Regions from separate parts of the Paenibacillus sp. J22P218 genome, predicted to be linked through region 2. Evidence: predicted binding sites of a transcription regulator. Region 2 holds the regulator's gene; each other region holds the start of a gene.
What was found. Region 2 encodes Rex, which represses fermentation and respiration genes when NADH is low (regulators of the CRP and FNR family bind a similar motif). Its sites were predicted from a motif close to TTGTGAAATATTTCACAA; they were not measured.

Region 1: AC0YN0_RS19970 (DUF1641 domain-containing protein) is a predicted target of Rex. The motif match lies at 1,791-1,808, and genes of this name have one in related genera.
Region 3: AC0YN0_RS21375 (formate/nitrite transporter family protein) is a predicted target of Rex. The motif match lies at 2,522-2,539, and genes of this name have one in related genera.

Annotation. Positions count from the first base shown of each region.
Region 1 is NZ_JBWDNL010000004.1:407,589-417,646, reverse strand. Features, by position in the region: gene AC0YN0_RS19980 (polysaccharide deacetylase family protein) at 1-3, shown strand, start outside; gene AC0YN0_RS19975 (NAD(P)/FAD-dependent oxidoreductase) at 58-1,239, opposite strand; gene AC0YN0_RS19970 (DUF1641 domain-containing protein) at 1,270-1,701, opposite strand; gene AC0YN0_RS19965 (glycosyltransferase) at 2,101-2,751, shown strand; gene AC0YN0_RS19960 (MGMT family protein) at 2,852-3,163, shown strand; gene AC0YN0_RS19955 (glutathione peroxidase) at 3,328-3,822, shown strand; gene AC0YN0_RS19950 (hypothetical protein) at 3,922-4,380, shown strand; gene AC0YN0_RS19945 (sensor histidine kinase) at 4,524-6,296, shown strand; gene AC0YN0_RS19940 (response regulator transcription factor) at 6,277-7,323, shown strand; gene AC0YN0_RS19935 (extracellular solute-binding protein) at 7,530-8,924, shown strand; gene AC0YN0_RS19930 (carbohydrate ABC transporter permease) at 8,994-9,878, shown strand; gene AC0YN0_RS19925 (carbohydrate ABC transporter permease) at 9,875-10,058, shown strand, end outside.
Region 2 is NZ_JBWDNL010000002.1:881,486-891,543, forward strand. Features, by position in the region: gene AC0YN0_RS12975 (hypothetical protein) at 18-764, shown strand; gene dinG (ATP-dependent DNA helicase DinG) at 769-3,696, shown strand; gene AC0YN0_RS12985 (redox-sensing transcriptional repressor Rex) at 3,693-4,349, shown strand; gene AC0YN0_RS12990 (amidohydrolase) at 4,330-5,640, shown strand; gene AC0YN0_RS12995 (cell wall elongation regulator TseB-like domain-containing protein) at 5,640-6,212, shown strand; gene AC0YN0_RS13000 (hypothetical protein) at 6,324-6,863, shown strand; gene AC0YN0_RS13005 (AAA family ATPase) at 6,865-8,349, shown strand; gene AC0YN0_RS13010 (3-hydroxyacyl-CoA dehydrogenase family protein) at 8,523-9,395, shown strand; gene AC0YN0_RS13015 (acetate/propionate family kinase) at 9,395-10,058, shown strand, end outside.
Region 3 is NZ_JBWDNL010000005.1:21,684-31,741, forward strand. Features, by position in the region: gene AC0YN0_RS21360 (response regulator transcription factor) at 1-187, opposite strand, end outside; gene AC0YN0_RS21365 (GAF domain-containing protein) at 201-653, opposite strand; gene AC0YN0_RS21370 (L-lactate dehydrogenase) at 749-1,660, opposite strand; gene AC0YN0_RS21375 (formate/nitrite transporter family protein) at 1,657-2,445, opposite strand; gene AC0YN0_RS21380 (Crp/Fnr family transcriptional regulator) at 2,647-3,396, shown strand; gene AC0YN0_RS21385 (NAD-dependent epimerase/dehydratase family protein) at 3,952-4,794, opposite strand; gene AC0YN0_RS21390 (aldo/keto reductase family protein) at 4,810-5,751, opposite strand; gene AC0YN0_RS21395 (S-layer homology domain-containing protein) at 5,985-10,058, opposite strand, start outside.

The sequences.
Region 1 (10,058 bases), on a different contig from region 2:
TAAAAAAGAAGGTCGTGGGCTTCCTATGAAGCCCTCGACCTTCTTCTATTTCCTAGCTTAATATGCCAGTGCGAATAGACCGTGGATATGCGACAGGTAGCGGATGTTGCTCGCTTCCTTCATCAGCGATGCAGGCAAGCCTTTCAGCTGCGTTGCGTTGCCGCCGATTGTGCCCACGCCGTCTTTGCGGCCCAAGCTGCCAAGCGTTCCGGAGAATACAGGCTCGAACTTGCTCATAGCGCCGCCTTTGAACAGAACGCCAAGGTTATGGCCGACTGTTTCACCCATTTGCCAAGCAAGCTGAGCGGTTGGCGGGTATGGACGCTCGCTGCCCTCTGGGAATACAACCGCGCAGTCGCCTGCGAGGAATACGTCCGAGTGGGAAGTCGATTGAAGCGTTGGCGTAACCGTCGAACGGCCGCGATCCTCTGCAAGGCCGCTGCTGCCGACAACAGGGTTGCCTTTAACGCCGCCAGTCCAGATGATTGTATTCGATTCGATCGTATTGCCGTCCTTCAGGGATACAGCCGTTTTCGTTGCTTCCGTGATCGCTACGCCAGTGATGAACGTAACGCCGCGTTTCTCAAGGCTGGATACCGCGCGCTCGATCAACACTTTAGGGAAGATTGGCAATACGGCAGGGCCGGCTTCTACGCAGTACAACGAAATATCGTTGAAGTCGATGCCTTTGCTTTTGCAAACTTCAGGCAGCTTGTCAGCAAATTCGCCAACGAGCTCAACGCCAGTCAGACCGCCGCCGCCAACTACGATTGTAGCGTCAGCTTTGTTGCCGGATGCTTTGTAAGCGTCCAGACGAGCTTCAACATGCTTGCGGATACGGTTAGCATCAGCAACCGACTTCAGCACCATGCTGTTCTCTTCCAGTCCAGGAATTCCGAAGTAGTTCGTTTCGCTTCCGAGTGCAACAACAAGCGCATCGTAACCGATTACTTTGCCGCTTTCGAACTCAACGATTTTGTCGTCGGGTCTGATTTGCTTAACGGTGTCAACAACGATGTCAACGTTTTTGTCGCCAAGCAGCTTGTTAAGAGGGAGAGATACAGCATTCTCCTCAATAGTGCCGCCGGCAAGACGGTGAAGCTCCGTAATGATCTGATGAGTCGGGAAACGGTTGACAACGGTAATCGTTGCTTCCGATGCAGTCAGATGTTGGCGTGCTGTTAGAGCGGAAAGAAGACCACCGTAACCGCCGCCCAAAATAAGAATATGTTTAGACATGTCCATCCTCCATTCTTTGCTTATTTGTAATTAGTTTTTGCGCTCTGCCAATACGTTCAAGAAAGCTTGAGCGAAGCGAAGCGTTTTTTGAACTTCTGGATCTTTCAGCATTTTGAGCATAGCGAATAGACCGACTGTCGAAGAAGTGTCGACTTGCGAGCGCTCGCCAGCTTCGATAGCGGCTTGAGCGATGCCTTTGGCTTTCTCTTGTACCGGTTTCACGAATTCGCCGATACCTTGAGCGAAATCGTTGATCAATACTTTGTCAGTCGCGATGCCTTTAGCGAAGTCATAGGCAGTGGTCATTGCAGTGACCATTTCAGCTAGCTTAGGCAGGTTATCCACCAATACAGTCAGAGAGTTCTGTACCTCTGGCTGCATAAGCTGATCGAGCACGTCTAACGATTTTTTTTCTTCCGCGAGGCTTGCAGAAACCTCTTGTTGAGCAGATGGTTGTGACATTGGGGAACGTCCTCCTTTACATAGGAATGTAGGTGAGTCATGGGCTCGATGATGTCAAACGCCTCAGGTAAGGTGAGTAAGGCATGAGATTGTAACATTTTTCACATAGTAAAAGAGAAAAACTCCTTACAGGTGTGTTACAAAGTAAGTCTTACTTTGCCGACGACAAGCATCAGCGAATTTGACGAAGATCGGGCATTAACTCTTTACTTCTATTCTACATCCTTTATAGGAAAAATAAAAAGCAAATTTATTGAAAGTCGAAAAAAATGTCGAAATCGTAAATAAAAACAGCAAAAAGGTGGAAAAACGATCAAAAGTTTGGAGTCGCATGGAAAAGATCGATTGGGTCACACTAATCTCAGGCGTGTCGTACAATTACTTGGAGGAGATGTGTGCATGTTAAGAAAATCAGTTGTGATGACCCTATTATGTGCAGCGCTTATATTCGGAGCCGGTATACCGAGCATGAAAGCTCAAGCCGCGGAGAACAATCCAACTAAATGTCTGAGTCTGTCTGCTGCTACGCTGAAGCAGGAACTGAGAAAGCTGTGGATTGATCATGTTGTATGGACACGGTTGTATCTCGTTAGCACACTAGCTGGAGTTGGAGACCAGGAGCAAGTGCTGGCAAGATTGCTTCGGAATCAGAAGGATATCGGCGACGCTTTCAAGCCTTATTATGGCGAAGCTGCCGGTACGAAGTTAACGGAGCTGCTCACCGAGCATATCGTATTGGCAGGCAAGCTGCTGGATGCGCTGAAGAGCGGCAAGTCGGAGGAGGCGGCAGCGTACAACAAGCAGTGGTATAAGAATGCGGATGATATCGCGAAGTTTCTAAGCGCCGCCAATCCGAATTGGTCGTACAAGGAACTAAAAGACGATTTGGAAACCCATCTGAAGCTGATCACCGAAGATGTGTCGGCAAGAATGAACAAGGATTGGAATGCAAGCGTAGCAGCTTTCGATAATGGCGAGAATCATATGGCGATGTTCGGCGATAAGCTGGCGGCGGGAGTCGTGAAGCAATTCCCGGCGAAGTTCAAATAACGCGTAGTTGACGCTGCCCGGAACAATCGAGTATCCTCTGCTTACAAACTATAGCGCTGCCGTGAGGCAGCCGAAGAAGTTAGAGGAGCGTCATAAAGTTATGCAGCCTTTCACGCAACGGGTGATATCGATTATTCAACAAATTCCGGAAGGGCGCGTCATGACGTATGGTCAGGTAGCCGAGCTGGCGGGCAGCAGCCGGGGCGCGCGTCAAGTCGTTCGTATTCTTCATTCGATGAGCCGTGCGCATAACCTGCCATGGCATCGGGTCGTTAACGCCAAGGGCGAAGTGGCGATTCCGGATGACGAAGGACGTTTCCTGCAAATGATGAATTTACAGGAAGAGGGCGTTGAGGTGAGTGATATAGGCAGGATCGACCTCGCTCGTTACCGCCATTCGCCGCTTGCTTGAGAGGAAGAAGAACGATTCTAGCTAAGAGAAGGGCTGACTGCCGAAGGATTCGGACGGTCAGCCCTTTTTGTTTTGCAGGAGGCGCCAATCAGGGTTGACATCAGCTTTTGCATTGTATACAATTTAATTATACAAAATCGAGAAAATCGAAGGAGCGGATAAACATGTCTATCTATAATATCGATGTAAAGACGATCAAAGGGGAGGAGCAAACGCTCACGCCTTATAAAGGTCAAGTGCTGCTGATCGTGAACACGGCAACGAAGTGCGGTTTTGCTCCGCAATTCAAAGGGCTTCAGAAGCTCCATGACGATCACAAGGGGGAAGGCTTCGCCGTCCTTGGCTTCCCATGCTCGCAATTCAATAATCAAGAGCTGGCTAACGACGATGAGATCGCGCAGTCTTGCGAGATTAACTTCGGCGTGTCGTTCCCGCTGTACGCGAAGATCGATGTCAATGGCAGCAATGCGCATCCGCTGTTCCAGCATCTGACGAACGAGGCGCGCGGCGTGCTCGGATCGAAGCTGATCAAGTGGAATTTCACGAAGTTCCTCGTTGACCGTGACGGCAATGTCGTCAAGCGGTTCAGCCCGACCGATGACCCGGCTAAGATCGAGAGCCATATCCAGAAGCTGCTCGGCACGGCAACAAAAGTATAATCCGGATTTATTATGATGTTTTTCTCATAAAGTACCGATTTGAATCCTCGGTTTCGAACCTTTATGATGGTATAGACCATCTGGAAGGGAGAATTCATTATGACTAACGAAATGAAGCAAATTGACGTACGCAATTTTACCGTATCAACAGAAATTTTCTTTAAGCCGAACCTCGATATTTACTCGCAAATGATATATATCGTCTTAAGCTCCCGGACATCGGAGGCGTCTACATTGACGTTGTCCGAAGTATCCAGGAAAGGGCGTATGACGGTTAAGCAAGCGATTAAAGCGATGCAGTCGCTTGTCGATCAGCAGTTGATTCCACACAAGCTATTCCGTAAAATGATCGGCGAGTTCCAGGATGACCGTCTATCCTGGGCGGCCAAGGGCTTGCTCACTTACTGCAAGCAGCAACCGGATATTTCAATGCAGGAACTGCTTGCGCTATCCGACCAATCCGGCGAGGACGAGAACAGCATCCGCAAGGCGCTGCTCGAGCTGGAGCTGAACGGCTACTTAGAGGAATTTCCGGAGCTTAGAAAAATAGCAACATAAATAAACGTGCAAGTCGAAGGCATCCGTATGTAACGGGTGCTTTTTTGCATGTTAAGTGATTTACGGTTGGACCAATTATGCTATAATACGGCATTATTGCTCGGACAGATTGGAATACTATCATCAGAGCGGGGTGCTGTGCCATGAGAGAGGTTCTCCGGTTGATCGTCATGCGGGTGATGAACCTTAAATTTTTCACGAAAATTTTCATCTCGATTTCTATCGTTTCGGTAATCGGCGTATTCAGCATCGTCTATATTTATCAGCAATATTTTCAGAAAATCGTAACGGAAAACGAGATGGAGCGCGTGCAGCGTTCGATCAATCAGGCCGGCCTCAACCTGGACAACCAGTTGAACCGGGTCGTGCAGAACGTATACTACTTCTTTTATTATTCCGACAATGGCACGGAGCTAATAGGAGCAACGGATCGGAACAAGGTCGAGAATGCGCTGGAAGCGTTCCGGACGCAATATTCGAGCGAGCTGGAATCGGTGCTGCTCATGATCAAGGACAATCGGACCGGCGGCGAGGAAACGATGATTTACGATGAGAACCTGGATCGCGTACGCGACATCGATTATAAGGGGCAGGCATGGTACCGCCATTTCTTGAACAAGGATACGGAGCTGTGGTCAAGACCGACGAAGGAGCATCTGTTTTATCAGGACCGCTCCTATAAGACGATTTATTTGACGCTGGCCAGATACGACGACAACGGCAGGGACGGCATGCTGGTCGTGCGCCTGAACGGCAAGCTGTTCAGCGATGCCTTCCGCTTGCTGGCCGCCTCCGACCTGCTTATCGAACTCAAGGATGCGCAAGGGCATATCGTCTACTCTTCGTTTCCTGAAGACGCCGGTTCGAACAAGGCGGTGTATTTGAAAATGGACTCGAAGCTCAGCTATAGCGGCTTCGAGGTGCAGGCGTATATCAACCAGCAGGCGATTACGGGCAAAGTGCGGAAGATCCAGAACGTGCAGCCGTTTGTTATCGTCGTTATTTTGCTCATTACGCTGGTCATTTCGATCGTGCTCTCGCTTACGCTCGTTCAACCGATCAGGAAGCTGCTGCAGCTCATGAAGAAAGTGGAAATCGGCGATCTGGACGTGCGCTTCGCGACCAAATATACCGACGAGATCGGGCTGCTCGGCCGGAATTTCAATAAGATGTTAGCCAACCTATCGGAGATGATCGACAAGATGTACGTCGTCGAGATGGAGAAAATAAACGCGGAAATGAAGCAAAAGGACGCCACGCTGCTCGCGATGCAAAATCAGATCAACCCGCACTTTCTGTACAATACGCTTGAGGTTATTAATTGCCAGGCCATCATTAACGAGGTTCCCGCGATTAGCCGCATGAGCAAAGCGATGGCCGATTTCTTCCGCTATACGATCGACAATCCGAAGGCCGAGGTAGAACTGCGCGTGGAGATCGATCATGTGAAGACGTATTTGGAAATCCAGCATGAGCGGTATCCCGATATCGAGATCGATCTGGACGAGCTGGAGCCGTTCAACCGTTATCCGATCGTGAAGCTGACGCTGCAGCCCATCGTGGAGAACGCGTTCCATTACGCCTTCATCGGAGAAAGGGACTACTACTTGAAAATCTATGCCGAGGATATTCCGCAGAGCGACGCTTATGCGCTCTACATCGAGGATAACGGGCAAGGCATGGATGAAAACGCGATGGCGGCGTTAAATCTGCTGTTCGAGCAGAAGGAGACGGACGTGCCTGAAAATGATGCCAGCCGCAAACGAGGCATCGGCCTGTTGAACGTCCACAATCGGATTCGCCTGCGGTACGGGGAGCCGTTCGGATTGTCGATCGAGGAGTCGATGACGGGCGGCGTGACGGTTCGCATAGTGCTGCCGAAGGAGGGGAAAAGCTATGAGAGTGCTGATCGTTGACGACGAGGTCGTCATACGGAAAGGGATCGTGAAGCTGCTGGAGAACTTCGGCAGAACGATTACCGAAACGGACGAAGCAAGGAATGGCGAAGAGGCGCTTCAGCGGTTAATCGATAAGCGTCCCGATATGATCATAACGGACATTCAGATGCCGGTGATGAACGGATTGGAGCTCATCGCCCGCGTGCGGGAATCGAACCCGGAGCTCGAAATTATCGTCCTTAGCGGCTACGCCGAGTTCGAGTACGTGCAGCAGGCGCTGCGGTATCAGGTAACCGATTATTTGCTCAAGCCGGTAACGCAGGAGAGGCTCGACGAGGTCATCTCCAAAGTGCTGCTTAAGGATCCGTCCAAATGGACGGCGCGGATGAACGCGGAAAGCATACGCTTCATGAAGGAAACGGCAGCTGCCCTGATCAAGAATGTATTGGCCGAACATAAGGCGGAAGCGGATCGCCTCATCGACGATTGGAGCGCCTACTGCAAGTCGCAAGGCTACACGCTGCTCGAATTGAAGCGGATCATGGGGCATTTTCAGCTATTCTTCCGCTCGGAGCTGCTGCTCACGCTGAAGCAGGATGCAGGCGGGCAAATGATGGCGACGCCGCAGCCGGCCTCTACGGCCGAAGAGCTGTTCGAAGGCTGGAAGAGCTACGTAGCCGATGAGATTGCCCGCGTATCCGAGAGAAGGGCGCCTCGCAACAAGCGCGTCGTCGAAGAGGTGATGTCCCAAATCGATAGCCGTTACGGCGATGCCGCCCTGAACTTGCAGGCGCTTGCCGATCACAGCGGCGTCAGCTCCCCCTATTTAAGCAAAATATTCCGCGAAGTGATGAAGAAACCGATCACCCAATATATAAGCGAATACCGGTTGGAGAAGGCGCGCGAACGGTTGATGGGCGAGGATTCGGCTAAGATCAATCTCATCGCCGAGCAGTGCGGATTCAACGACTATCCGTATTTTTCGAAAATATTCAAAAAGTATTTCGGCGTCTCTCCGCTCGAATACAAGGAAAAAAATAGCTAATCTATGTGACGAACCTTCACACGAAGGTTTGTTTTTTGTTTATTTTTCGCATTTCAGTTTTGAAAAGACAAGACTCGGCGTCACAATACATTGTTGAAAACGCTTTACAGTCCTATTATTTGTTATATCAACACCGCAAGTGTCGGATGAATCCAAAATAGTGTGATGTTATCTGACACAAAACTCAGACAGAGGAGTGTCTATCAATGACAAAGAAGTGGTCTCAGTTAATCGTTGTCATGCTGCTCGTAGCCGTCCTATCGGCATGCGGAAGCAACAACGGCAATAACGCAGGCAAAGGCAATGCAGGCGGGGGAAATGCGGGCGGCGCCTCCGGCGGCGCAACGGATACGCTGGAAGCGTGGGGAGAAACGATCAAATCGCAATACGGAGGGCAGGAGCTGAACCTAGCATTCGCGAGCCATCCGTCCACGGAATCTTTCCAGAAGCTTACGGGCGACTTCGAGAAGCTTACCGGCATCAAGGTGAAATGGGAAGTGATGGAAGAAACGTATCTCAAAAACAAGCAGTTGCTTGATTACACGGGCAAAACCGGTACGTACGACGTGCTTATGGTCGACGGATTCTGGATGAGCGAATACGGCGCGAAAAAAGTGGTCGAGCCGATCGATTCCTATATCGCGGACAAAACGCTGACGCCGGACTGGTTCGACTACGAAGATATCGTACCGGCTTACCGCAACGGCATCAGCAAATACGACGGCAAGACGTACGGCATTCCGACGGCGGGCGAAACGCGCTTCATCGCTTACCGCAAAGATCTGTTCGAGAAATACGCCAAGCAGCCGCCGGTTACGATGGACGAATTCCTGGAGCTCGCGAAGTTCTTCAACGGCAAGGAAGACGGCTTGTACGGCGTGACGATGCGCGCGCAGCGCGGTACGCATGCGGCATCGGGTCTTATGACCGTCATGTACAACTTCGGCGGCGGATTCTTGAACCAACAGACGGGCGACGTTACGATGACCGATCCGAAGACGGTTCAAGCGATGCAATTTTACGTAGATTTGCTGAAGAACGCACCGAAGGACGTAGCGTCCTATACGCATGAAGAAGCGTTGTCCGCCTTCACGACGGGCAAAGCGGCCATGTGGCTGGATGCCACGGCGCTAGCGAAGCGGATTCTCGATCCGGCAAGCTCGCAAGTGTACGACAAAGTGGGCTTCGTGCCGACGCCGGAAGGTCCGGAAGGCAAAGCGAGCGCGCTTGCGGGCTGGAACATGTCGATCTCGGCGCTGTCCAAAAACAAGGAAGCAGCTTGGGCATTCATCGTGTACATGAACAGCAAGCAAAATGCGAAAGCGTACGTGGAAGGCGGCGGCGTGCCGGTACGCACATCCATCTACGAGGACGCCGAGCTCGTAGCGGCGGATCCTTCGTACCCGGTACAGCTTGCAGCGCTTAGCGATGCGAACGTACTGGTCGAGAAGGGCATTGCTTGGATTCCTCCGCACGAGAAGCTTGGTCAAATTCTTGACCGTGTCGGTTACTATGTGAGCGCGTCGATGTTCGGCGAAATTACCGTGCAGGAAGCGGCGGAGAAATCGCAAGCGGAGCTTGAGGATATTGTCGGCAAGTAAGGGTTAATGATCCGGGCCGCGCGGGAAGCGCGGCTTGGATAAGCTAAAGCAAAGAAGGTGACAACAGCTATGATTCGCTCCTATTTTGAGAAGAGGCCTCATCTCGTATATATTATGCCGGCTATGGTTATCCTCGGCGCGCTAACGTTTCTGCCTACGATCTTCCTGTATGTGCTGAGCGTTACGGATTACGAGCTGGGCTATTCCTCCTTCAACTTCGTCGGCTTGGATAACTTCATCCGGCTGTTCTCGGGACAAGACGCCGAGTTCTGGTATTCGGTGTCCATTAGTATCGGGTTCATGGTCATTACGACGGTTATCGAGCTGCTGCTCGGATTCTGGCTGGCCGTGCTGCTCGACCGAGAGTTCAAGCTCAAATTTCTAGTCTTCGCCTGCATGATCGTGCCGATCGCGATGACGCCCAGCATTACGGGGCAAGTATGGAAGCTGATGATGAATGCGGAGTACGGCGTTCTGAACTACTTCCTGCAGTTTGTCGGGGGCAAGGTGATCTGGCTGTCCGGCGAAAATGCATTCTGGTCGACGGTGCTCGTCGACGTCTGGCAGAACACGCCGTTCGTGGCGCTTATTATTTACGCAGGCATTCGATCGCTGCCTTCCGATCCGTACGAAGCGGCTGCGATCGACGGCGCCAACAACCTGCAAATTTTCCGCAACATTACGATGCCGCTGCTGTGGCCAATGATTTTGCTCGCCGTTATTTTCCGCGCGATCGATTCGCTTAAGACGTTCGACATCCCGTACTCCCTCACGCAGGGCGGACCGGGCAGCTCGACAGAGTTCTTAAGCCTTCATGTCTACAGGCTTGGATTTGCCGGAACGGGCTGGATCGGGCGATCGGCCGCCGTATCCGTCGTGCTTCTCATTCTGACTACGGTCATCAGCATGGTGCTCATCAAGATGTACCGGAAAGGGGTTGAAAACAAGGGATGAATCCGCTTGGAAACAAAAAACTCGGCCTCTCTACCGCCGCCATATTGGCAATCGTCTGTATCGTCTGTGTGTTTCCGCTCTTTTGGATGCTTATTATCAGCTTGAAAACAAAAACGCAAACGTACGACCCTAGTATTTGGTTTTTCTCACCGACCTTCGAAAACTATAAGCAAATCTTTG
Region 2 (10,058 bases):
CGAAGGCGGGATGCGGTATGTTCCAGCATATGTTTACTGAAATGAATGAGCTGCTTGACCAAATGATTCTGCAATATCCTGATGCATGCGAGCAGCAAAAAAGACAGTTCGACCAGCAAATGAACGAGCTTAAGAAGGTGAGCGATTCGTTCATCGAGCAATGGCTTGAATTTGAAGAAAAGCTGTCTGATTTCAAGGACAGCTACGGCGAGCTTGTAAGCAAGTCCGCCCCCGCAATGACAGAGTCAGGTGGCAGCGAAGCTGTGAAAGCTCTTGAGCAGGAACCAGCTGCATCTCCCGTATACACAGCATCTGCTTCGTCCGTCTGCAACAAAGCGGATCTAGAAATTCCAGAAGATGCTGCGCCTATTATTTCCAAGGGACAAGGTTATTATAAATTATTGATGTTCCCTGAAGCCGCGGCGCAGTTTCAAGTCGCTGTAGGGCAATCGCCGGAATGCAACCTTGCTCGTCTGTTTCTGGCCATGACCCATATGCATATGCAGAACTGGAACGAAGCCCAACGGCATTTTCAATTATTGATTGCTTTAACGGACTTCCCTAAATGGCTTGCTTTAGGCTATAATGCGCTAGGATGCATTCAAGCGGTTCATATGAACCTTGCCCATGCGGAGAAGCTGTTCATGAAGGCTCATCAAGTTTATCCCAGCTTTACCGACCCGCTGAACAACTTGAAGTCATGTCAGCAAACGCCTTTGCAATTATCGTTATATTTTGGAAGCACGGAGCTGTGCTGTTTGTGAGAGGATCGGGGAACGAATGAAATTTGCAGTACTGGATTTAGAGACGACCGGGCATAGCCAGTCCGACGATATTTTGCAAATCGGACTGGTCCTTGTTTCGGAAGAGCTTGAAGTATTACAAACGTTCAGCACTTTCGTACGGCCTACTGTACCGATACCGGCTTTTATTACTCAACTAACCGGCATAGACGATGCCGTAGTTGAAGATGCGCCGGAATTGCAGGAGGTGCTCGTACAGCTCATACCCTTGCTTGATGATGCTGTGCTCGTCGCGCATAATGTTGGTTTCGATGCAGGCTTTCTGAATCAAGCGCTTGATCGTTGCGGTTATCATGGCTTTGCCGGACGCAGGCTCGATACAATTGAACTGCTTCGCATATTATATCCTTCCATTACGACTTATCAGCTTGGCGCTGTAACGGAAATGTTCGGCATCGAGCATGAAAGCCACCATCGTGCGGACAGCGATGCTCTCGCTACTGCGAACTTATTTATCGAAATTGTTCAAAAGCTTCGCCAATTGCCGCTGCTTACGTTGCAGCGGCTATCTGCGCTAATTAACGATGGAAGCGATTTAAGCTGGTTTATAGCAGAGACGCTGCAGCGTATGGAAGTTCGAAATGTGTTCGAGCCTGCAGAATACGATTACTTTAATCAATTTGCGCTTAAGGTTAGAGAATGGACAGAAGAACAGCCGCCGCGAGCCGAGAGCGACAATATCTCGCTCGGCGAATTGTCTTTCGAACAATATTTGGCGGATGTGAAGGCGCGTTTCGAAGCTCGCTTCGAAAATTACGAGGAGCGCGAAGCGCAAACGGAAATGTTCCATGAAGTGTACAATGCCTTAAACAGCGACCAGCATTTGCTTATTGAAGCGGGAACGGGAACAGGCAAGTCGTTAGGGTATCTGATCCCGGCCTTGTATTACGGCATTCGCAACAATAAAAAGATTGTTGTCAGCACACATACGATTAACTTGCAAGAGCAGCTTCGGCAACGGGATATCCCGCTGCTGGAGGACGTGCTGCCATTTCCTTTCAAGGCTTCGATCTTCAAGGGGAGAGGCAATTACTTATGTTTGCGCAAATTCGAAGGCAAAGTGAATACGAAAGATCTTGTATCGCCAATAGATGATGTCATTACAGCTGCACAAATGGTCGTTTGGCTTGGTGAAACGGAGACCGGCGATCAAGAGGAGCTGAATTTCGGCAACAAAGGCGCTGACTTCTGGTCAACCGTAGCCAGCGATGCCGATTCCTGCCTTAACCGGGCATGTCCGTGGTTCAAACGTTGTTATTATCACCGCGCCAAGCAGGAATCGAACATCGCAGATGTATGTGTGACTAATCATTCGATGTTATTCACCGATATCCAGGCGGATCATCGTTTGCTTCCAACATACAGCCATCTTATTATAGATGAAGCGCATCATGTGGAAGAGGTCGCAGGCAAGCATCTTGGCATGCAGGTCAGCTATTTCTCTTTTAATCAGGCCGTACAGCGTCTCTATAAGGATGCCAGGTCTGGCTTGCTTCCAGCTCTTAGAATTAAGCTGCAATACGAGGATGATGCGCATCAATCAGCTTGGCTGGAGACAATCGATACGGTCATCCCTATATTTAATGATATTAAAGAACATTGGGATAAACTGTTCGAAATGTTCTATAGCTTTACCTCGGTATCGAATGAGCTTGCTTCAGGCGAAGCCGGGCAAGCGGTTTGCCGCTTGAAGATCGGCGAGCTGCCAGCCGGTTGGGACGACGCCGTTACGACTGAAGGTAATGTGCATACGGAGCTTAATCGGATTATTCGAACGTTGGACAAAATGGTTATTGATATTAAAGATCGTGTGGATGATTCAACGATTCAAGCTGCCATCACGGATCTTAACGGTGCTTTAAGGGATTTGACCCGCGTAAAGGATGAATTGCATATTTTCATCAAGCTGGAGCAGGTAGCGTCCGTATTCTGGATTGAGGCGAGCAGCGCCTATCGTTATCGTTCGGTTCATTTGTATGCAGCACCGGTAGATGTGAGCGAGCAGCTTCAGAAATATTTCTTCGATGTCAAAGAAAGCATTGTCATGACTTCGGCTACCTTATCCGTGCAGAAGTCGTTCCAATACGCGGCCGAACAGCTAGGACTTACAGGGTACGAGGAGCAAGGCCGGCTTAAGACCGTGCAATTGCCGTCGCCGTTCAATTATCGGGAGCAGGCGCTAGTCGTCATCCCGCGCAACTTCCCGGTATTGAAAGGTTCCTATGTGGATCAAGCCTACTTAGATATGTTGACGGAATCATTGGCGGCATCGGCGAAGGAAACGAAGGGAAGAATGCTTGTATTATTCACATCGTACAAGATGCTGAAGCAAGTGTATGAGCCGCTTAAGGAACGTTTGTCTGAGTCCGGCATACAAGTGCTCGGCCAAGGCATCGACAGCGGCAACCGGACGAAGCTGACGAGACGTTTCCGGCAGCAGCCCGAATCGGTTCTGCTCGGGACGAGCAGCTTCTGGGAAGGGGTAGACATTCCCGGGGAAGCGCTCATCTGTCTCGCCATTGTACGCTTGCCGTTCCAGCCGCCTAACCATCCGCTTGCGGAGGCTAAGTCAGAACTGCTGCTCAGGCAGAAGCAAAATCCGTTCATGAAGCTGTCCATACCGCAAGCCGTCATCCGATTCAAGCAAGGATTCGGACGGCTCGTGCGAACATCGCAAGACAAAGGCATTGTCATCATCTACGATACGCGGATCATCGATGCGTATTACGGCAAGCATTTCCTGTATTCCTTACCGGGACCGAAGATCGAGACGATGCATACGGAGCAAATGGTGCTGCGCATGCGAGAGTGGCTAAGCAGCAGCGTAAGTGCAACAGATAAGAAGGATTCGAATGAGCAAAAACCAGCGATATCAGAGGAGGAGAAAGGTTGAAGCAGACGAAAATATCAGAAGCTGTCGTTAGACGGCTGCCTATCTATCTTCAAGTATTGAACGAGCTGCATACTCGTGAAGTTCAAACCGTTTCATCTCAGGAATTGGGCGTTAAGCTCGACCTTAATCCTGCTCAGATTCGCAAGGATCTCGCTTATTTCGGAGAGTTCGGCCGCAAAGGGATCGGCTATGACGTTTTGTATCTCATCGAGAAGATCAGACAAATACTGAAGGTCGATCAACCGATTAACGTAGCGCTCGCCGGTGCCGGTAATCTAGGACATGCTTTATGCAATTACAATAAGTATTCCAAAGACAATATGAAAATCACGGCCGTGTTCGACGCTCATCCGAGCAAAATCGGCATTAGCATTAACAACCTGCAGGTACTGCCGATGGAAGAACTGCCGCGAATTATCGTCCAGCAAAGTATTCGAATCGGTATCATTACCGTGCCTGCCCACGAAGCGCAGAACGTCGCGAATCAATTCGTGGAAGCCGGAATCGAAGGCATATTGAACTTCGCGCCCGCCATTCTGCGCGTTCCCGAGCATATTCGGATTCACAACGCCGATTTCACGCGTGATTTGCTTAGCTTGGCCTATTATTTAGCAGGAGAAGGAGAATCAGCTAATGAGTCAACTATGGATTGAGAACGGCTTATTCATCACGATGGATGAGAGCCGCATGACGTTTAAAGGACATATGGTCGTAACGAATGACCGTATTACATACTTAGGAGAAGCTGCGCCTGTTGCGCCTGTCGACGTTGCGGCCGATGCGCGCAAGATTGACGGCAGCAAGCTGGCTTTTATGCCGGGACTGATTAACACCCACGGACATGCGGCAATGACGCTGTTGCGCGGATATTCGGACGATCAAAATTTGCAAGTATGGCTGCAAGAGAAGATGTGGCCGATGGAAGCGAAGTATGTCGATCAAGATACGAAGGCGGGCAGCGCACTCGCTATCGTCGAGATGCTTAAGACAGGTACGACGGCATTCGTCGATATGTATGATCGGATGGATCAGGTCGCTATGATGGTTGAGCAATCTGGTATTCGGGGCTGCTTGACGCGCGGCGTTATCGGCTTGTGCGAGAAGGAAGTGCAAGACGCGAAGCTGGCAGAAGCGATAGCCTTTGCCCGTGATTGGAATGGCAAAGCCGACGGTAGAATTACGACGATGATATCGCCTCATGCACCCTATACATGTCCGCCTGATTATATAGAGCGATTCGTTCAAGCGGCGCATGACTATAACCTGCCTCTTCATACTCATATGTCCGAGACAATTGCCGAGGTAGAGCAAAACGTTCGCGATTACGCCTTACGTCCTGTTGAGCATTTGGACAAGCACGGCTTTTTCTCCCGTCCATCGCTTGTAGCCCATGCCGTACATCTTAACGATGCCGAGATCGAGCTGCTAGCCGCGCGCGGCGTTGCGGTATCCCACAACCCGGTCAGCAACTTGAAGCTGGCGAGCGGCGTTGCCCGCGTGACTGATCTTCTTAAAGCTGGCGTTACCGTATCGCTTGGGACGGATAGCGTAGCGAGCAACAATAACCTGGACTTGTTCCAAGAGATTAAACTTGCCGCACTTCTGCACAAGGGAGTGTCTGGCGATCCGACGGCAATCCCTGCGGTTGAAGCGCTTCGTATGGGAACCGTATATGGCGCCCGCTCGATCTGGCAGCAAGATCAGATTGGCGTCTTGCGTGTAGGCATGAAAGCCGACTTTATTGCGATTAATTTGGATCAGCCTCAGTTCTACCCGCTGACAGATATCGTATCGCATTTGGTTTATTCCGGCTCGGGGCGCGATGTGCAGCATGTGTGGGTAGATGGACGTCAAGTTGTTCAAAATGGTGAATGTACATTGCTGGATGAAGAACAAATCCGCTTCGAAGCGCAAGCGAGCTTCGAGCGTTTGCTGCAAGCCTAATGCGTGCGGATACGAAGAAACGCCAGCCGATTATGACTACGCAGCGATGGATCTTTGTCATCGTCGCCGTTCTGCTCATCATCATCACGACGACTGCGATTTATTATAAGGATATCAAGTCTCCTCGCTGGTCGGATGAGAGGGAGGCGAAAGCCGAAGCGATAGAAGCGGCTGACTTGACGGAAGTCGATCAAATAAGCAAGCATATTTGGGATCAAGTAAGTTGGTTTGTTTCCGGTAAAAATGCGGATGGCGAACAGATCTACGTATGGCTGCCGAGACCTGTAGACGAAGAAACTGACGAAGAAACATCGACGCAAGAACCAGAACCGATTGTCGTGAAAGCATCCGAAGCAGAGGCGAAGAAGGCCATTCGGGCCAAGTTCGACCTCGCGAAGCCTGAAGCTGTTGTAAAGCGAATGCAGCCTGGGCTGCTTGGCGACAAACCGGTATGGGAAATCTTTTATACGCTTAAGGCAGACGAGACCCATTACTACTACGATTTTTATTCATTTACGAGCGGCGATTTTTTGAACGAATATAAGCTGCCAGCGAAGACGGAGCCTCAATAGGCTCCGTTTCCTGTTTTTACACCGACCGATCTGCTGATAGATATGATATAATTTCGTATAGCGTGATTGATATACGGATGATCTATCAATTAAATCGGAGGCGATAAAGAGATGAAAAAAATAAGCATCGTACCGGTCGTTGTTACAGCCGCTATATCCGTTGCTGTATTGTTCGGCGGATGGACGTTATATAATCAAGTCGCTGTTGCCGCGCCTCTTGAGGATGCGATTGCAGACGTGCCGGGAATTGTGAGTTCGGCAAAGCCGAAGATGAGCAAGGATCAAGTAACGATTGATGTCACGTTATCGCAAGATGCGAATCTGCGCGAGATCTATCAATCGATTAATCATAATGGTAAAGGCGCCATAGGCAGCCGTGAATTCAAGCTGGATGTTCTTAACGAATCGAATAAGGTGCTGGATGACTATTGGTATCAAGCGCTGTTCGAAGTAGCGGAAGCGATGGAAAATAAAGCTTACTCGAATATTCCTAAGGCGCTTGAAGAAGCAGGACGCGATAACCCTGCGATTCATGCTGAAACCGAGATGGACGACAATAACATTTACATTACGTTGAAAACGGACGACGCGGTTAAGTTTATCGTATTGCCAAGAACGCCTGCACAGATGGGAGTGTGGGAAAATGCGTAATATACGTCAATACGGGATGGAAATTGCAATCGGCGTTGTACCGGTACTCATTGCTTTCTTTATTTATATTGGCTTGAACGTCGTTCCGATCGTGATGCTTGGTGTATTAGGATTTGCGCTTGTATATCTGGCAAGAGGTAAAGGACGGATGACCGCAGCATCAAGCCGGAAGCGCAGTGCCGGCACTAAATCGGCACCGCTTATGTTCGAGCAGATTGGCGGTCAAGATCGAGCGAAGCAGGAGCTTATCGAATCCCTTGATTTTCTAGTTAAGCAGGAACAGATTGCGAAGCTCGGCATACGTCCGATGAAAGGCATTTTATTGGCAGGTCCGCCGGGGACAGGCAAGACGTTGCTCGCAAGAGCGGCTGCCCACTACACGGATTCGATTTATTTGGCTGCTTCCGGCAGTGAATTCGTAGAAATGTATGTCGGTGTCGGTGCTGGCCGTATTCGCGATTTGTTCTCCGAGGCACGGACGAAAGCAAAGAAAGCAGGCAAAAAAAGCGCGGTTATTTTTATTGATGAAATCGAGGTTATTGGCGGCAAGCGTGACGGCGGCCAACATCGTGAATATGATCAGACGCTCAATCAGCTGCTGACTGAGATGGATGGTATCCATCCGAACGAATCGCCGCGCATCTTGTTAATTGCGGCAACGAACCGCAAGGAGATGCTTGACTCGGCCTTGCTTCGCCCAGGGCGTTTCGACCGTCATATCGGCGTTGAGCTTCCCGACAAGAAGGGCAGACTGCATATTCTAAATATCCACGCAAATAATAAACCTATGGATGATTCCGTAGATTTGGATAAGGTCGCAGCCGAGTCGTTCGGCTTCTCCGGGGCGCAGATCGAAAGTGTGATGAACGAAGCAGCTATCTATGCGATGCGTGAATCAAGCGCAACGATCATCGAGCGTCATCTATCCATGGCGATTGATAAAGTGATGATGGGCGAGAAGACCGACCGTGAGGCGACAAAAGAAGAGCGAGAGCGCGTGGCGCTTCATGAGCTTGGACATGCGATTATGGCAGAGCTTACTCGCCCCGGCAGCGTATCGCAGGTCGCACTGTCGCCGCGCGGACAAGCACTTGGTTATGTGCGGCATAATCCGCAGCAGGATCGGTACTTGTATACAACGCAGTTCTTGAACAGTCAAATCATGATTGCGCTTGGCGGCGCGGCTGCCGAGGAAATGTTCTATGGCGAGCGCAGCACCGGCTCGCGAGGCGACTTCGAGCAGGCGATGAATATCGTGAAAACGTTAGTGGAATCGGGTCTGACCGAGGAAGGGATCGTAGATTCCTCGATGATGACCCCCGAGGCTTGGGCAAGAATTAATCGTACGATATTGGATGAGCTGATGGCGGAGACAAAAACGATGCTTGAACAGAGACGCGGCGTGTTCACCAGCTCGCTACAGACGCTGCTGAAAGAGGAAATGCTTAGCGGCGATGAATTCCGTAAATTGTTAGTTGCAGCTTGACGAAATATGTTGCATGATAACAGAACAAATCTTACAATTTGAAGGCGGGCTCCATGTCCGCCTTCTATTTTTGTTGAAATTCGTTATAATAAGAATGAACTACATATGCGTTCAAAACGTGCATTCCGGTTATAAGGGAGCTTCGTATACCGGATACAAAGGAGCAATGGGCAGTGTTGATTAAAACAGTTGGTGTCGTCGGCCTGGGAACGATGGGGCAAGGCATTACAGAGATGCTTGCAGCCAATGGCTTGGACGTTATCGTAGTAGAGCGTACTCAAGAACGTTTGACATATGGGATGGAAATGATCGTCCTAAGTCTCGATAAGCAAATTGAGAAATGGGCGCTCACGCAGGCGGAGCGGAAGCTCATTATGAATCGCGTGCAGACAACGACAGATTATGACAAGCTCTCGGAATGCGAGCTTGTTATCGAGACGATAACGGAAGATTTGGAAAGCAAAAAAACGATATTCGAGCAGTTGGACCAAATATGCGGCCCGGACGTGATTCTTGCAAGCAATACGTCTACGCTAAGCTTAACGGAACTTGCCAGCGTGACGAAATATTCGGATCGCGTGATCGGCATGCACTTCATTTATCCGGTCTCGAAGATCGATATCGTTGAGCTTGTGCGCGGTTTGAAGACATCCGAGCATACATTCTCCAGAGCGAAACATTTTGTCGATGAGATCATTCACAAAAAAGGCATCATGGTATTCGAGTCGCCGGGTTTTGTTACGACTCGCTTGATCTGCCTGTTCATTAATGAAGCGCTGCATGTTCTGGAAGAAGGCGTCGCTTCCGCCGAAGACATCGATAACGCGATGCGTATCGGCTATTCGTTCCAGCATGGGCCATTCGAGATGGCTGACCGGTTCGGTCTCGATTCGGTGCTAGCTGCGCTAGACCGGATGTTCAGAGAATATGGCGAGCTGAAGTATCGCCCTTCGATCGTGCTCAAGAAGATGGTGCGAGCGGGTCATCTCGGCGCCAAGTCGGGCGTCGGGTTTTTCAAATACGATAAGGATGGAGACCGAATCTAATGAAAGTTCTTGTCATTAATGCGGGAAGCTCGTCGTTAAAATACCAGTTGTACGATATGAGGGATGAGTCTGTGCTTGCGAGCGGCAGAGTGGAGCGAATCGGAATGGATTCCTCGATTGTGACGCATGAGCCGGCGGGCAAGCCCGAGGTTCGCGACGTAAGTGAAATTCTAGAGCACGTAACCGCGGTTAAGCGGGTCATCGACATGCTGACAAATAAAGAATATGGCGTGATCGGCAGGATGAACGAGATTGATGCGGTCGGGCATCGTATTGTACACGGCGGCGAAGTGTTCAAGAGCTCGGTTCTCGTTACCCAGGATGTTAAGCTTGAGATTCGCAGGTTATTCGACTTGGCGCCGCTTCATAATCCGGCTCATATGATGGGGATCACGGCTGTCGAGTCGAATCTGCCGCATGTGCCGCAGGCCGTCGTATTCGATACGGCGTTCCATCAGACGATGCCTAATACTTCGTACTTATATCCTATTCCTAAAGTGTTGTATCGCAGACATAAGATTCGTCGTTACGGCTTTCACGGCACCTCCCATTCGTATGTAAGCGGACAAGCAGCCGCATACCTGGGCAAGCCGCTTGCGTCTTTGAAAATGGTATCCTGCCATATCGGTAACGGTGCTAGTTGTGCCGCTATATTGGATGGTC
Region 3 (10,058 bases), on a different contig from region 2:
CGTCCTTGCCATGGGGCATGCTGAGATCCATTAACACAACATCAGGCTTCAACAGCAAGGCAAGCTTAATCGCTTCGTCACCTTCCGATGCCTCACCGATAACCGTTATACGTTCTTTTTCGTTCAACAGCATTTTAAGCCCGGATCGTACCATCGCATGGTCGTCGACAATGCAAAGCTTAATCATAGTTCCCCTCCGATTATGTTTTGTATCTGGAGATCTCTACTAGATTCGAAAGCTCGATAGCACACTGCTCCAGATAGATAAGATTAGTATCCGTATAGCTATGAGGATGACGTACGCCAACCATTAGAACGCCGGCAGAGCCGAATCCATCAGGAATCGGAATAGCTGCCGCCGTGTGAAGGCCCTCGGCCAGCATTAATGAACATTCGAAGCGAGGTTTGTTTGCTTCTTTCGATGCAATATCCTTAATCAAGCTTCGTCCCAATAGAAGGGCCATGCCTGGCAGGCCCTTGCCTCGCTTAACGATCATATGCTCATAACGATGATTCATATTGCCGCTTGCATATCGCCAGCGGTACTTGCTGCCATCGTCGATCGGGAGAGCCAAAGCCGTAAAGTCGCTTAATGAAGTAACTCGTATATAATGAACGGCACGGCTTATTGTGTCAGCTTCAAAATTTCTCATCGTTATTCACCCTTCATACGAATTGTAACATGATTTGATTAAGAAATAGCCCCTTATCCGAAACGCGAGATAAGGGGCTATTCGATTATTCTCGTTTATTTGACGGTTTCAATGAGCTCTTTCAAGTGATTGGCGGACCGGTGGAGAAGCGCCTTCTCTTCCTCGCTGATTCGGATATCCAACACCTCTCGAACCCCTTGCCGGTCTACGATGCAAGGCACGCCCATGAACACATCAGACACGCCGTGGTAGTTGTCGAGCAGCGTAGATACATTAAGAACGGCGGATTCATCTCGAAGAATGGCGGTTACGATACGGTCCAGCGCAAGCGCGATCGCGTAATAGGTAGCCCCTTTGGCCTCGATAATCTGATAAGCCGCATCCCTCGTATTCGCGAAAATCTCGGACTTCGCAGCGTCGGTAAGCGAGAAATTCGTTCCTGCCACATTAGCGAGGCTCCATACCGGCAGCTCGGTATCGCCGTGTTCGCCGATAATGTGCGCGTGTACGCTTCGCGGGTCGATGTGCAGCTGCTGCCCGATCAAATATCGGAAACGCGCGCTGTCGAGCAGCGTTCCCGAGCCGATAACCCGGTTGATCGGCCATCCCGACTTTTGCCACGTAAAGTAGCTCATAATATCGACCGGATTCGTTGCGATCAGCAAAATGCCGTCCGAGTTATATTTTAAAACCTCCGTTATAATGCTTTCGTAGATCGCCGCGTTGCGTTTCAACAGATCCGTCCGCGTCTCTCCAGGCCTTTGCGCCGCTCCAGCGGTAATAATGACGATATCCGCGTCCTTACAGTCTTCATAGCTTCCCGCCCATACTTTCGCTTGGCCGAGAAACGGCATCCCGTGGTTCATATCCAGCGCGTCTCCGACTGCTTTGTTCACGTTCGCATCGATAAGCACGAGTTCGTCCATCCGGCTTCTCAGCAACAGTGTGTACGCGGTTGTGGAACCGACAGCACCTACGCCAATGACAACAACTTTGGATTTTTTCATTTTGATTGCTCCTCTTCGGTTGGTTTATTCACAAAATAGTACATCGCGCCCATTAACACCGAGCCGCCGAACAAATTGCCAAGCGTAACCGGAACGAGATTATGGATCATGCCGCCAAACGTGATGGTATCCGGATAGTTGAGAACAAGCGCGATAGCAAACGTGCATAAATTGGCAATGCTGTGCTCGTATCCGGAAATGAAGAAACAGAAGACGAACAGCATCATAGCGAACAACTTGGGACCGTCTCCTCTTAACGACATCGGGATGAAGAACGCCAGACAGACGAGCCAGTTACACAATAAGCCGCGGAAAAAAAGCTCCATCGTCGGCGCATGCAGTTTCTTTTCCACCACGCTTAGCAGAAAGCCGTTGACCTCAGCGGATTGAAACAGTCCCGTTCCCCATATAAGCAGCGCAAACGCGCAAGCTCCGAGAACGTTCCCGATATAGCTAGCCGTCAGCAGTTTCCCCACATGGGCCCAGCTCATCTGACGGCGAAGCGCCGCGTAGGTATAGTAAAACGTATTGCCGGTAAACAGATCGCCCCCGCCATAGGAAATCAGTATGATCGCGGCTCCGAAGGTCATCGCTGCCATCGGGTACGTAAGCGGAGAATGTTCCGTATAAAAGAAGCTGCCTGTCTTGAAGGCCACGATTACGCCAAACCCGATAAACATACTGGCGAGCATGGATCGCAGAAGATAGCGCAGTTTGCTTGAATGGAACAGTTTGTATTTCTTAAGCGCCAGCTGTTCGATGCGCCGTAATGGAAGTTGCTCCATACACACCCACATCCTTTCCGCCGATTTCTTATGCCGAGCTTCTGCATCTATTAAAACACTCCCTGTACTCTGCACGCTGTGACGTTGATCACAAATAAATCAGGGATTTTCCCCCTCAAAGATAGGGAGATCCCCCGATGCTCACCTCACATCGCAAAAGGTAAAATTAGGGTAGAAACAATCGGAGAGGGGATGGCTGGAATGGCCATTAACGCATATACGCAAAAAGAGACATCGAAAGGGAATGAACCGGAGAATCGGAGCAACGGGATTGACGCTTTCTTCTCGCCTGACAGCTTCAGCAAACTGAGCAGCATTATGAACAACAAAACTGTAATGTCGGGATCGTACTTGTTCTGGGAGGGGGATGCGGCGGACCATCTTTATTATGTAAAAAAAGGACGCGTAAAGCTTACCAAAACGACGGATAGCGGCAACAAAATGACCTTGTATCTCCACCACGCGGGCGACCTGTTTGGTCAGATGGATCCTTTTCAAACGAATACTCAAACCTTTAATGCGGAAGTCATCGAAGATGCCGAGTTTGGCATTATTGAGCAGAAGGATCTCGAGCTGCTGCTATGGCAGCATAGGGATCTTGCTATCGCCTTCATGAAATGGATGGGCGTGATGCATCGTATGACGCAATCCAAGTTTCGCGATCTGATGCTCTACGGGAAGACCGGTGCCTTATGTTCGCTGTTAATCAGGCTCTGCAATTCTTATGGTGTCCAGCAAGGGAACATGATCCGCATCGATAAAAAAATGAACAATTCGGAAATGGCCGAAATGATTGGAGCCACGCGCGAAAGCGTGAATAGGCTTCTGAACGATATGCGCAAGGAGGATGTGATCAGCATCGAGCATGGAACGATATTCGTCAAAGATGTTGCTTATTTGCGACAAATATGCAAATGCGAGAACTGTCCGTTGGAGGTATGCAGGGTTTAACGCGAGTTATGCTATGGGTTTGCAGACTGTCGATTCATTCGGTTCTCGTCGAGGTGCAGCAGCCTTTTGCATGGATTTCATACAGTCAAAGAGCTAGGAACGAGGAGATATCGGAGTTTGATTGGATTTTGTGTAGTCAAATGGATTATCGTACTAGCCGACGGTTACAGAGCTTATTAGGTGCATTTCGTCGAACTAATCTTAGTTGCCGCACGGTTGCGAGCTCGATAGTTGCTTTTCATCGAACTAATTCGGCCGATTCACCACCCACTCACCAAACTAGCCCGTTTAGTTGCCTGATATCGAACTATACAGGCAGCTCGCTTGGTACAAGACTAATTAGTTGCCTAGAATGACACTATAGCGGATTAGCTGTCTTTTGGAGCGTACCTCCTTATGCCGTGTAGGAGCTCACCCCCCTTTCCATTAATTTAAGCACCAAATCGCACCACAAGTTATCCACAAGTCTTAGAGTTCCATAATTTCCTAAACAATAAGAAAGGAGCAGTCTGCCTTAGGCGACTGCTCCTTTCTTATTAAACGATAAGCTCAGCTCTAAACATAATTGCGCCAAGCATGCTTCGGCTGCCAGTTCAGCAGCCGCTTGGCTTTCTCGTTGCTCAGCAGCGACTCATGACCGTCCAGCGGTTTGCGGAAGTCCTTGACCTCCGGGAATCGCGCAGCCATCAGGTCGCGGCTCGCAACCGCCATGCTGGAATCATCCGCCGCCACATTGAGCGCCACGCTTCCAAGTCCTTCGGCTTCCACCGCCAGCCTGCAAGCTTCCGCCGCATCCCGTGTATCGATATAGCTCCACAAGATACGCTCGCGCTGCTCGGGATCATGGATAAAGGACGGGAACCGCTCATATGCCTCTGGCGCTATTACGTTGCCCAGCCGGAAAGAAACCACCTGCATGCCCGTTCTGCGATGGATCATGTCGGCCGTTTGCTCATTCACGATCTTGGATAACCCGTAACTGTCCTGCGGAAGCTGAGGATGCTCCTCATCGACGGGGACATATAGCGGCCCAAACCGCTCAAGGGCAAAGACGATTCCATAGGACGATTCGCTCGATGCAATGACGGCCTTGCGTATCCCCAATCCCGCCGCAGCCTCAAGCACGTTATATGTGGACATCACATTATTGTGGAACGTTACCTCGTTAGGATGCGAGTAAGCGACGGGTATAGCCGCCAAATGCACGACGGCATCCGCCCCGGCCAATGCTCCGTAAACTTCGCCAAGTTGGTTCAGATCGACGATGACGGTTCGGCTGAGCGGCTCCGCCGGATGTTTGACATCCGCATTGACGACCTCATACCCCTGTTCTACAAAATGCTTGACCACCCATCTGCCCAGCATCCCGCTTCCGCCTGTTACTACTACTTTAGGCACAACGCTTACTCCCTTCTACACGGCTATAATTTGTTCGATTCGCTCGAGCACGTCGGCGCTTAGCACGATACCGGCCGCTTTCGCGTTCTCTTCAACCTGCTCGGGACGGCTGGCGCCAACCAGCGCGCTCGACACATTCGGCTGCCGCAAAATCCATGCAAGCGCCAATTGGCCAACTGTAAGCTCAAGCTCGGAAGCTACTTTGCCCAGCTCGATTACTTTGTTGATCTTCTCTTCGGTTACATTTTTGCGCATGCCATCGAGCTTCGCGGCACGGCTATCTGCGGGCAGCTCGTTCACCGAGCTGTACTTGCCGGTCAACAACCCTTGAGCGAGCGGCGAGAATACGACTTGTCCGATGCCGCCTCGTTCGCCGTAAGGAATAACTTCCTTCTCAATATACCTATTGAACATGTTGTAGATCGGTTGGTTGACGACGATTCGATCCAACAAATAACGGTCCGCAATCGCATGAGCCTCCACCATTTGGGCAGTCGTCCACTCGCTGACGCCTACATACAGCACCTTGCCTTGACGAACCAGATCGTCGAGCGCCCGGAGCGTCTCATAGAGCGGCGTGCTCGGATCATGGCGGTGGCAGTAATACAGATCCACATAGTCCGCTCCTAGCCTCTTCAGGCTGGCATCGCATTGCTCCTTAATATGTTTGCGGGACAAGCCGCGGTCATTGGGGCCGTCGCCCATCTGACCGAACACCTTGGTCGCAAGCACATAGGATTCACGAGGAAAGGCACGCAGCGCCTCGCCCATCAGCTTCTCCGCCGCCCCTCTTTCGTATACGTTTGCAGTATCAAAAAAATTAATGCCCAGACCATAGGCCGTTTGTATCGCTTTCATCGCATTTTCGCGTTCTACGTATCCTCCGTATGTCAACCAGCTTCCAAGACTAATTTCACTAACCTTCAATCCGCTGTTTCCCAACTGACGAAATTGCATCTCTAATCAGCTCCTAAAGAATAGTGTACAAACATTAAGAAGGCTTCTTAAGCCTGCCTCTCTATTCTAGAGAAGTTTGTATCGCGACGAAAGTAGTGAAATAAAGATCACTATATTATATCGGATATACCTACTATACCTAAGGTAACTACCCTTCGGTTCGGCGAAAAAATAACGCTCACGTCAATGACGGGCACGAGGCACCGTCATTGTTCGTGAACGCTTAGAGTTGTCTATATCAGTTTAGACTGCTGCAAAAATCGTAATACCATTGTCGCAACTTCAGCTCGGGTTATATACGCCTTGGGCGAAAGCCTATTCCCTGCGCGTCCCGATACGATACCGGCTTCCAAACAATTCGCAAGCCCGTTCTTCGCCCATTCCGATACGCTGTCCGCATCCGAATAACGATGAAGCTGAGCAGCAACATCAATTGCTTGCAGGTTTTTATCCGGATTAATCAGCTTCATCGCCTTGGCCATAATGACAAACGCCTGCTCGCGCGTTATTCGGTCGTTCGGTCTGAACTTGTCGCGAGGGAATCCCTCGATCAAGCCGTATGAATAGGCGGTTTGGACGGCGCCGCTGTACCAATCGCCCTCCTTCACGTCGACGAAGCTCGTCGTACCTTGCTCTACACTTAGCCCTAGCCCACGAACGATCATGTCCGCGAACTCAGCTCGCGTAATGTCGCGATTCGGTTGGAACAAACCGCTTGCCGGGACACGCAGGACCAATCGCGCGCCTAGGTCATTTATTGCCGCTTCAGCCCAATGACCTTCGACGTCGAAGAAGTTTGCTGAATGGTAAACAATTGCGAAGGTGCCATTCGACAAGTCGCTCAACTGCACGTAATACTTGCCGTCGATAAGGATAATCTTGCTTGGAACATGCCGGAACTCTCCATTCGGCTCGATAGCGACAGCCGTCGAGACTTTGCTCGGGTTAACTCCCGGAGCTATCGCTATCAGTCTCTCTGAATAAGCTTTATACCGGGCTTGCTCATACGTCTTGTTATCGTACTCCGCCTGGATCGTAAACGTTATCGCAGGCGAGACGATCACCAGATGCATCCGATCGGCAGCGTCCTGCAGTTTTTTGACCATGTCATCCGACGAGTTGGCTACTGAAATTTGTACGATTATGTCTTGAAGCTGTGCCTTGTTGCCGAAGCGCTCTGCAATCGCGTCGATATTGATCTGCTTCGCAGCGATCGTATTGACCGCTTTCTCCGTACGTACAACAAGAGTGGCTTCCTTCAACTGCAGGTTTCGAATCATTTCGCCGTTCAACTTGACGATTACAGCATTAAAGCCCTTGCCTGCGTCAAGCGTAATGACTGCTCCTTGTTTTTCTTTCTTCAACCAGTCAGTCAGCTTCTCGGAATCAAGCTCCAAAGTGAGGACCGTACGGTCATTCGTTGTCGTTGATATTACTTTTCCAAGTATATCTGCCAGCTGGCCGTTCACCAAGCACCTCACCCCGTCAACAGGCGGAGTCGGCGGCTGCGGAGTTGTTGTACTCTTGCTAGGCTTTACCGAATTGGAAACAGCGGATACTTCGCCTGGTCCTACACCGTTGATCGCACGAACCGTAAACGTATAAGCCTTGCCGTTGCTTAGCCCCGAAACCACGATTCGGGTTGTCGTTCCGGTTGCCGTAATCCCGCCCGGATACGCCGTGACTTCATAGCGAATAATGGCGCTCCCCCCGTTGTCCTCCGGCGCTTCGAAACTAACGGTCGCTTTCTTATCGCCCGCGCGTGCCTGTACGTTCGTCGGTGCTGAAGGAACGGTAGCAGGTGTCGCGCTGACTTCGCCTGAGAAGGAGCTCCATACTCCCGAATTGCCTGCTTTGACCGCAAAATAATAGGTAATGCCATTAGTTAGACCTGTCACGCTGTAGCTCGTTCCACTCACTGTTGCAACCGCGGAGTCGTCGTAAAGACCAGATGCCGTAGCTACATAGATTTCGTATTCGTCGGCCTCCTCCACGGCATCCCATTGCAAGGCAACGCTCTCGTTTCCGGCTGCAGCCTGTAGATGATCAGGGCTTGCAAGAACGCCAGGAAGGTTTACGACTTGCGTAACCGTAAAAGTGATGTCGTCCATTTGGGCAGCTGATACGGTCACGGTCATCGTATACGTCCCTGCGGCTAGACCATTCATTGCTTTTACCGTAAAGCTGGTGGGCGGCGAACCGCTATTCAAGGTCGATGCCGGTTGAGTGATCTCGAAGGACTCCGCGTCAGACCCGCTTGTCGATACGGACAAGTCCGTTAAATCGCCAGATCCGATATTCGTAATAGGGATGATAAGGGTCTGCTGTGTATTAGGCTCATAACCTAGCGTCAAGACTTCTCCCGTTTGATTGTCTATCGCTTCAATCTCATACGTAATTTCTTCGGATACCGTGACAGCGACGATACTGCTCGTTGCGCTGGCCGTCTTCGTGCCATTGACACTCGCATTCGTGTTCGTTATCACGACGTAGTAATACGTTGTTCCCTCCGTTGCGGTAGGTGCGTTATAGTCTGCGAAGATCGCTTCGTCTATAAGCGTGCCGCCGGAGGTGCTGTTCGTAGCGTTGCTGTACCACTGGTAACTGAGCGTTCCTCCGTCGCTGACGCTGCCCGCCACGCTAAGCGTCGCCGTTCCGCCCACATCCACCGTCGTAGCCGTCGGCTGCGTTCCTATAGTCGGCGTTGCCGCGTTCACAATCGCGTTCACCGTCACCAAGACAACATTACTTGTCGCGGTCGCCGTCTTCGTGCCGTTGACGCTCGCATTCGTGTTCGTCACTATGACATAGTAGTACTTCGTTCCCACTGCTGTCGTCGGCGCGTTATAGCTCGCGCTCATCGCTCCGTTCAGCAGCGTGCCGCCGCTAGTGCTGTTGCTAGTGTTGTTGTACCACTGGTAGCTGAGCACTCCGCCATCACTGACGCTGGCCGCCACGCTTAACGTCGCCGTTCCGCCGACATTCACCGTCGTAGCCGTCGGCTGCGTTCCTATAGTCGGCGTTGCCGCGTTCACGATCGCGTTCACCGTCACCAGCACGACGTTACTCGTAGCGGTAGCCGTCTTCGTGCCGTTCACGCTCGCATTCGTGTTCGTCACCACGACATAGTAGTACTTCGTTCCCGTCGCTGTCGTCGGTGCGTTATAGCTTGCGCTGCTCGCTCCGCTCACAAGCGTGCCTCCGGATGTACTGTTCGTCGTGTTGCTGTACCACTGATAACTTAACGTTCCGCCGTCGCTAACGCTCGCCACTATGCTCAGCGTCGCTGTCTCGCCTACGTTCACTGTCTTAGCCGTCGGCTGCGTTCCGATCGTTGGCGTTGCCGCGTTCACGATGGCGTTCACCGTCACCAGCACGACGTTGCTCGTCGCCGTCGCGGTCTTCGTGCCGTTCACGCTCGCATTCGTGTTCGTCACCACGACATAGTAGTACTTCGTCCCCGCCGCTGTTGTCGGCGCGTTATAGCTCGCGCTCGTCGCTCCACTCAGCAGCGTGCCGCCGGAAGTGCTGTTCGTCGTGTTGCTGTACCACTGGTAGCTGAGCACTCCGCCATCACTGACGCTAGCCGCCACGCTTAGCGTCGCCGTTCCGCCCACATCCACGCTCTTAGCCGTCGGTTGCGTTCCGATCGTTGGCGTTGCCGCGTTCACGATGGCGTTCACCGTCACCAGCACGACGTTGCTCGTCACCGAAGCAGTCTTCGTCCCATTGACACTCGCATTCGTGTTCGTCACCACGACATAGTAGTACTTCGTTCCTGCCGCTGTCGTCGGCGCGTTATAGCTTGCGCTGCTCGCTCCGCTCACAAGCGTGCCACCACTCGTACTGTTGCTAGTGTTGCTGTACCACTGGTAGCTGAGCACTCCGCCATCACTGACGCTAGCCGCCACGCTTAGCGTCGCTGTTCCGCCGACATCCACCGTCTTAGCCGTCGGCTGCGTTCCGATCGTTGGCGTTGCCGCATTCACAATGGGATTTACAACAACCGAGACTACGCTGCTCGTCACCGAAGCTGTCTTCGTACCATTGACACTCGCATTCGTGTTCGTTACCACGACATAGTAGTACTTCGTCCCCGCCGCTGTCGTCGGCGCGTTATAGCTCGCGCTGCTCGCTCCGCTCACAAGCGTGCCGCCGGACGTACTGTTCGAAGTGTTGCTGTACCACTGATAGCTTAACGTTCCGCCATCGCTAACGTTTGCCGCCACGCTTAGCGTCGCTGTTCCGCCTACATTCACTGTCTTAGCCGTCGGCTGCGTTCCGATCGTTGGCGTTGCCGCGTTCAC